2 regions of the Pseudomonas sp. FG86 genome follow, and region 2 is predicted to be linked to the other one. Evidence: predicted binding sites of a transcription regulator. Region 2 holds the regulator's gene; the other holds the start of a gene.
What was found. Region 2 encodes FliA, which starts transcription of late flagellar genes. Its sites were predicted from a motif close to CTAAAGTTTNNNNNNNNNNNGCCGNTAA; they were not measured.
Positions count from the first base shown of each region.

Region 1: a site for FliA is predicted at 2,566-2,593, ahead of ACODSV_RS06170 (methyl-accepting chemotaxis protein). Genes of this name have one in related genera too.

Region 1 covers NZ_JBMDIS010000006.1:123,817-128,001, forward strand. The annotation lists gene ACODSV_RS06155 (DMT family transporter) at 1-415, shown strand, start outside; gene ACODSV_RS06160 (DMT family transporter) at 448-1,308, opposite strand; gene ACODSV_RS06165 (CPBP family intramembrane glutamic endopeptidase) at 1,728-2,519, shown strand; gene ACODSV_RS06170 (methyl-accepting chemotaxis protein) at 2,623-4,185, shown strand, end outside.
Region 2 covers NZ_JBMDIS010000094.1:3,446-7,630, forward strand. The annotation lists gene flhF (flagellar biosynthesis GTPase FlhF) at 1-1,133, shown strand, start outside; gene fleN (flagellar synthesis regulator FleN) at 1,239-2,072, shown strand; gene fliA (RNA polymerase sigma factor FliA) at 2,069-2,809, shown strand; gene ACODSV_RS31280 (chemotaxis response regulator CheY) at 2,977-3,351, shown strand; gene ACODSV_RS31285 (protein phosphatase CheZ) at 3,370-4,158, shown strand; gene ACODSV_RS31290 (chemotaxis protein CheA) at 4,170-4,185, shown strand, end outside.

The DNA of each region.
Region 1 (4,185 bases), on a different contig from region 2:
GACTACGTGTTATGGCTTTGCCGGGTTCCTGGCGCGCCGCTGGCTGGACCAGCGGGGAGGATTGGACAGTCGTCTTTCAGCCCTGGGCAGCATGCTCGGCGCCACGTTGTTCCTGCTGCCGTTGTTTATCTACAGCGCCATCAGCCATCCGCCCGCGAGTTGGGGTGGGTGGCAGGTGTGGTTGTCGCTGCTGGGCCTGGGGCTGGTGTGTACGGCATTTGCCTATGTGTTGTACTTCCGCTTGCTCACTGCGATTGGCCCCGTGAGATCGATGACTACCACTTTCCTGATCCCGCCGTTCGGCGTGCTGTGGGGCGCGTTGCTGCTCGACGAGCCGTTATCAATGGCGCATCTGTATGGCGGGGTGTTGATTGCGGGGGCGTTGTGGTTGGTGTTGCGGCCACGCAGGTCGTAGGCGCCGGCGAACCGGCACCTACGGGGTAGACATCAGCCTTTACGGAACACAAACACCAACCCAACGATGATCAACCCCATCCCCAGCAGGCTCAACAACGCCAGCCGATTACCGAAGATCAGGTAATCCATCACCGCCGTCACCGCCGGCACCAGGTAGAACAGGCTGGTGACGTTGACCAGGTTGCCCCGCGCGATCAGGCGGTACAGCAGCAACGTCGCCAGCACCGACACCACCAGCCCCATCCACAATACCGGCAGGTAAAAGCCGGCATTCTGTTCGAAGTGGAACGGCTGGAACGGCACGAATACCGCGCACAACAGCAGCCCGGCCAGGTACTGCAGCGGCAGCGTGCCCAAAGGGTTGTCGGTAATGCGTTTTTGCATGATTGAGCCGAAGGTCATGCTCGCCAGGGCCAGCAGGCCGAAGAGCATCCCGGCCAGGGACATCCCCGCCAGCCCGATACCCTGGTACACCACCATGATCAACCCCGCCAACCCGAGGCCAAGGCCGAACAGGCGGCGCCCGGAACGCTGGCGCTCCGTCAGCGCCACGGTCAGGATCGGCTGCACGCCCATGAGGGTCGCCATCACGCCGGGGGTGACGTTGAGGTCCAGGGCCAGCAGATAGAAAATCTGGTAGGCCCCCAACAACACCAGGCCGGTCGCCGCTGCATACCACAGCGGTTTGCCGGGGCGCGGCAGTTGCAGCTTGAGCATCGGTACGAGGATCACCAGACCGAGCAGGGCGATGGCAAAACGGATCAATAAGAAGGCGAAGGGCGACGCATGGGCCAGGCCCAGCTTGGAGAAGATCGCCCCGCTGCTCCACAGCAGGACAAACAGGCTCGTCGAGGCCGCCGCGGCCACGGATTGTTTCGAAAGAACAGACATGGTTACCACCTGTAATCAGGCAAAAAAAGCCGACTCAGCAAAGGCTGAAGTTCTGGAGTTTTTTCAGGCGTGCAGACGGGGACAGCGAGTCGCTGATCAGCCCGAAATGCCAACACCCGGCGGTGATACGACTGCGTACACCGGCGCGCGACTGACAGGTGGGGGGTAGTGACTGATCTGCGCAGGCTGCTTGTTCCCGCACGGTACGACCACAGCGTTGACCGCTGAATCGACTACCGCTATGCGCTGGAGAGCTGGCATGGGCTGATCTTGTGTGGAGGGATGAAGAAGGCCTGACTATAACCAGCCGTTGATACGTTTTGCAATCACTTCACCAACGCCCTTGCGTGGCACAGTTTTCATGTGGCCCACAGGGGACGATCGCTATAATGCCGTCCAGTTTTTTCCAAGGACTCCCCATGCTCGCATTGCCCTGGCTGTACCTGGCGCTTCTTTCCATCGGCTATGTGCTGGCCTTGGCCTACGGGCAACTGGGCGTGCTGGCGCTGGTGTCCGTCGCCCTGCTGCTGATTGCCGGTTATGCCGTGCGCCAGCAGCGCACGCCTTGGGCACGCTACATCGGCCATGGTTTGTTCATTGTGCTGGCCCTGAGCCTGGCGATGCACTGGCTACCGGGCTTCTACAACGGGCGCGCCATCGAGCCGCAACGCTTTACCCCCGACGCGGTGCCCTTTTCGATGTACCTGAACCAGGACAAACCGCTGATCGGCTTCTGGCTGTTACTGGCCTGCCCGTGGGTGGTGGCGCGACGCTCCTTGCGCCTGTCGATCTGCGTCACGGCCCTGGCCTTGGCCCTGACCGCGATTGCCGCCCTCGGCGGCGCAGCCTTGTTGGGCGTCATCAGTTGGGCGCCGAAATGGCCGGTGCAGGCGTGGTTGTGGGTATTGAATAACCTGTTGTTGGTGACCTTGGTGGAAGAGGCGTTGTTTCGCGGCTACATTCAGGGCGGCCTGCAACAGCGCTTCAAGCACCTGCCCTACGGCGAGAACCTGGCACTGCTGCTGGCCTCGCTGCTGTTCGGGCTGGTGCACCTTGGCGCGGGCTGGCAATGGGTGTTGCTGGCAAGCATTGCCGGTGTGGGTTACGGCCTGGCTTATCGCTTTGGTGGGCTGGGTGCGGCGATTGCCACGCACTTTGGGCTGAACCTGCTTCACTTCGGGTTGTTTACTTATCCGATGCTGGCTGGCTGATGTCTACCGGAGGCAAGGCGTTCCTGCGGATTGTTGCAAAAATAAGTTAAATAAGCGCCCGCTCCTGCCGATACCCCTTGAAAGCCTTGCGGATTGAACAATCATGCGTAATAACCAACCCGTTACCCAGCGCGAACGTACCTTCCCCGCTCAGCAACGGTTGATCTCCACCACAGATGCCAAGGGCGTGATCACCTACTGCAACGACGCTTTCGTCGAAATCAGTGGGTTCTCCCGCGATGAACTGGTGCGTGCCCCGCACAATCTGGTTCGTCACCCGGACGTTCCGGCGGCCGTATTCGGGCACATGTGGTCAACGCTCAAACAAGGCTTGCCATGGATGGGCATCGTCAAGAATCGCTGCAAGACCGGTGATCACTACTGGGTTAACGCCTATGTGACACCGGTTTTCGACGGCAACCAGGTGGTCGGCTACGAGTCGGTGCGCATCAAGCCCACCGCCGAGCAGATCCGCCGGGCCGAAGCGCTCTATCAACGCATCAACCAGGGCAAGTCTGCCGTTCCCCAGCGGGACAAATGGCTGCCGGTGTTGCAGGACTGGCTGCCGTTTATCCTGATCAGCCAGTTGAGCTTCATGATCGGTGCGTCGCTGAATTCCCACTGGGGCTTTGCCCTGGCGGCGGGGCTGTCGGTGCCCTTGGGCCTGCTGGGCCTGAGTTGGCAACAGCGTGGCCTCAAGCGCCTGCTGCGCCTGGCCGAGCAGACCACCTCAGACCCGCTGATCGCACAGATGTACACCGACAGCCGTGGCGCCCAGGCGCGACTGGAAATGTCGATCCTCAGCCAGGAAGCCCGCCTGAAAACCTGCCTCACGCGTCTGCAGGACACGGCTGAACACCTCAACGACCAGGCGGCGCAGTCCAACACCCTGGCGCATAACAGCTCCAGCGGCCTGGAACGCCAGCGCGTGGAAACCGAACAGGTGGCCACCGCGGTCAACCAGATGGCGGCGACCACCCAGGAAGTTGCCAGCCATGTGCAGCGCACGGCGGATGCGACCCAGGAAGCCAATCGCCTGACCGGTCGTGGCCGCGATATCGCCGGGGAAACCCGCGAGGCCATTCAGCGTCTGTCGCTGGCCGTGGGCGAAACCGGGGTGACCGTTACCCAACTGGCCAAGGACAGCGATGAAATCGGCGGTGTCGTCGATGTGATCAAAGGCATCGCCGATCAAACCAACTTGCTGGCGCTGAACGCGGCAATCGAAGCCGCGCGTGCCGGGGAGATGGGCCGTGGCTTCGCAGTCGTGGCCGATGAAGTCCGTCAACTGGCCCAGCGCACCGCCGAGTCGACCGGGCAGATCCATACCTTGATCGCCAAGCTGCAACAAACTGCCGCTGCCGCCGTGCAAACCATGGACGCCGGGCATCGCCAGGCCGAAGAAGGGGTGGCGCGGGTAATGGAAGCGGATCAGGCGTTGGTCGGCATCAGCGAAGCAGTGGCCAACATCACCGACATGACCACCCAGATTGCGGCAGCCACCGAAGAGCAAAGCTCGGTAGCCGAAGAGATCAGCCGCAACATCAGCACGATTGCGCTGTTGGCGGACCAGACTTCGGAACAGGCGTTGAACTCGGCGCAGTTGAGTGAGGAATTGACGCATACCGCCAATACCCAGTACTCGCTGGTCGAGCGGTTTAACCGC
Region 2 (4,185 bases):
ACGAGCTGCGCAAGACCGCCTCGCGCATTGTGTCGGCCCAGGCTGAGCTGAGCATGCGGGGTGACAGCGATGCCACCACCAATCGCCAGTTGTTCGCCGGCTTGCCGCTGACCGCTGCCGAGCCGCTGGTCGAACCTACGTTCAAAGAACCGCCACGTCCTGCAGCGCCCGCGCCGGCTGCCGCAGTCGACCAGCGCGTGTTCGATTCGATGCGCTTTGAACTCAACGGCCTGCGTGAATTGCTGGAAGTGCAGTTGGGCTCGCTGGCCTGGACCCAGTTGCAAGGCAGCAAACCGCACCAGGCTAACCTCTGGCGTCGCCTGCAACGCATCGGCCTGTCTGGCCCGTTGTCCCGCGACCTGTTGGCGCTGACCACCGAAATCGAAGAACCTCGCCAGGCCTGGCGCATGTTGCTGGCCCACCTGGCGCGGATGATCGCCACCCCGGAAATCGAACCCCTGGAAGAGGGCGGTGTGATCGCCATGGTCGGCCCTGCCGGCATGGGCAAGACCACCACCCTGGCCAAGCTGGCGGCCCGTTATGTGCTCAAATACGGCGCTTCGAATATCGCGCTGGTGAGCATGGACAGCTACCGTATCGGCGCCCAGGAGCAACTCAAGACCCTGGGTCGCATCCTCAATGTGTCGGTGACCCACGTCGACCCAGGCCAGTCGCTGGCCAACGCGCTCGACCCGTTGCTGCGTAAACGCGTGGTGCTGATCGACACCGCGGGGCTGCAAGCCAGCGACCCGGCCTTGCGCCTGCAACTGGAAAGCCTGGCCGGGCGTGGCATCAAGTCTAAAAATTACCTGGTGCTTGCAACCACCAGCCAAAAACAAGTTCTTACCGCTGCGTACCATAGCTACAAGCGCTGCGGGCTGGCCGGCTGCATCCTGACTAAGCTTGATGAAACGGCGAGCCTGGGCGAGGTGTTGAGCCTGGCCATCAGTCATGAACTACCGGTCGCCTACCTGACCGACGGGCCGCGGATCCCGGATGACCTGCATCTGCCGCGCCGTCATCAGTTGGTCAGCCGTGCCGTCAGCGTGCAAATGCAAGAAGAGCCTAGCGAGGAAGCGATGGCCGACATGTTCGCTGACCTCTACCACAACCCGGCAAAACGGGTGGGTTGAGTCAGTATGAACACCGTGAAATGTATCTACATCGATGGTCTGCAAGCGATTCACGCGGCCAAGCCATGTAGCCTGCGTCTAAGCAAGACAAGGTAAAGAAATAAAATGGGCAGCATGCATCCCGTACAGGTGATCGCGGTGACCGGCGGCAAAGGTGGCGTCGGGAAAACTAACGTGTCAGTGAATTTGTCCCTGGCGCTGGCAGAGCTTGGCCGTCGCGTCATGCTGCTGGATGCTGACCTGGGGCTGGCGAATGTCGACGTTCTGCTGGGACTGACGCCCAAACACACCCTCGCCGATGTGATCGAGGGCCGCTGTGAGCTGCGTGATGTGCTGCTCCAGGGCCCCGGTGGGATCCGTATCGTACCGGCCGCCTCGGGCACCCAGAGCATGGTGCACCTGAGCCCGGCGCAGCATGCCGGTCTGATCCAGGCGTTCAGCGATATCGGCGACAACCTCGACGTGCTGGTGATCGACACCGCCGCCGGGATCGGCGAGTCGGTGGTCAGCTTCGTGCGCGCCGCGCAGGAAGTGTTGCTGGTGGTCTGCGATGAACCCACCTCGATCACCGACGCCTATGCCCTGATCAAACTGCTTAACCGCGACTACGGCATGAACCGCTTCCGCGTGCTGGCCAACATGGCCCAAAGCCCGCAGGAAGGCCGCAACCTGTTCGCCAAGTTGACCAAGGTCACGGATCGCTTTCTCGATGTCGCCCTACAATACGTCGGCGCAGTTCCCTATGACGAGTGTGTGCGCAAGGCTGTGCAAAAGCAGCGTGCAGTCTACGAAGCGTTCCCTCGTTCGAAATGCGCCTTGGCGTTCAAGGCTATTGCTCAGAAGGTCGATACTTGGCCGTTGCCCGCTAACCCTCGGGGGCATCTGGAGTTTTTCGTCGAGCGATTGGTGCATCAGACGAGCGCAGGACCCGTGCTATGACAGCGACCGGCTACAACGCCTACAAGAAGTCCGCCCGTGACAGTCAGGGTGAGTTGATCGAGCGTTACGCGCCTTTGGTCAAACGCATCGCCTATCACTTGCTGGCACGCCTCCCCGCCAGTGTCCAGGTCGAAGACCTGATCCAGGCCGGCATGATCGGCCTTCTCGAAGTGTCGACCAAATACGACGCGAGCAAGGGCGCGAGTTTCGAGACGTATGCGGGTATCCGTATCCGTGGCGCGATGCTCGATGAGGTGCGCAAAGGCGATTGGGCGCCGCGTTCGGTACACCGCAATACGCGCATGGTCAGTGACGCAATTCGGTCAATTGAAGCAAAAACCGGTCGCGACGCTAAAGATCATGAAGTTGCGGCCGAACTCCAATTGAGTCTCGACGATTATTACGGGATTTTGAACGATACCTTGGGCAGCCGCCTGTTCAGTTTCGACGACCTGTTGCAGGACGGCGAACACGAAGGGTTGCACGAGGACGGCGCGAGTACGCATATGGAGCCGTCGCGTGACCTGGAGGATGAACGCTTCCAGGGCGCATTGGCCGACGCAATTGCCAATTTGCCGGAGCGTGAGCGACTGGTGTTGGCGCTGTACTACGACGAAGAGCTGAACCTCAAGGAAATCGGTGAGGTCCTGGGGGTCAGCGAATCGCGTGTCAGCCAGCTGCACAGCCAGTGCGCGGCCCGCTTGCGGGGGCGATTGGGAGAGTGGCGCGCGCGCTGACAGGCAGTGTGGGGACACTGCAGACGCAACCGCGAGGGCCTTGGCCGCCGCGGGGGCTAACCGTGGTGCCCTGGGCAGTCCTTTTTGTGTAACGCCTGTTGATTGAAATGGCGCGTCCAGGTGCTGGGCGCGTTTAAGACTGCTTGGAGGTCGAATTGGACAAGAACATGAAAATCCTCATCGTTGATGACTTCTCAACGATGCGGCGGATCATAAAAAACCTGTTGCGTGACCTTGGGTTCACAAACACGGTCGAGGCGGATGACGGCCTTACGGCGATTCCGATCCTCAACAGCGGGAGCATCGACTTTCTGGTAACCGATTGGAACATGCCGGGCATGACGGGTATCGACTTGTTGCGCCACGTGCGTGCCGACGAAAAACTGCGCAGTCTTCCCGTGCTGATGGTGACCGCCGAAGCCAAGCGTGAACAGATCATCGAAGCCGCCCAAGCCGGGGTTAACGGCTATGTGGTCAAACCATTCACTGCGCAGGCCTTGAAAGAGAAGATCGAAAAAATCTTCGAACGCATCCACGGCTAATGCTGCCACGGGGGAGCTATGGAGCAAAAAGAATCATCGCAGGCCGACTTTGAGTCGACCCTGAAAAAACATGCTCACCAGCTGGTCGACAGCCTTGAAAAAGGCCAGTTCGGCGATGCGGTGCAGTTAATCCATCAGCTCAACCAGACCCGTGACCGCGGCCTGTACCAGGAGGTGGGCAAGCTCACACGCGAGCTTCACAGTGCGATCGTCAATTTCCAGATTGACCCGCACATGCCTCAAGCCGAAGAGATTTCGCAGATCACCGACGCCACCGAACGCCTGTCCTATGTGGTCAGGCTGACTGAGGCAGCGGCCAACCGCACCATGGACCTGGTGGAAAACGCCACGCCCCTGGTCAACGGCATGGCCACGGAAGCCCAGGCGCTGAGCGTTGACTGGGGTCGCTTCATGCGCCGTGAAGTCGGCGCAGAAGAGTTTCGTGAGCTGGCCCGTCGGGTCGAAGGGTTCCTGTCACGCAGCGAGCAGGAAAACCGTACGGTTTCCAGCAACCTCAATGACATTCTGCTCGCCCAGGATTACCAGGACCTGACCGGTCAGGTGATCAAGCGTGTGACCCAGTTGGTCACCGAAGTGGAAAGCAACCTGCTCAAATTGGTACTCATGGCCGGCCAGGTCGACCGTTTCGCCGGCATCGAACATGACCGCGAAGCGATCCTCTCTGAAAAAGATCCACAAAAACATCTCGCCAAGGGTGAAGGTCCGCAGATTCATGCCGATAAACGTGAAGACGTTGTGTCAGGTCAGGATGACGTAGATGACCTGTTATCCAGTTTAGGCTTCTAAGGAGCACACCCATGAGCTTCGGCGCCG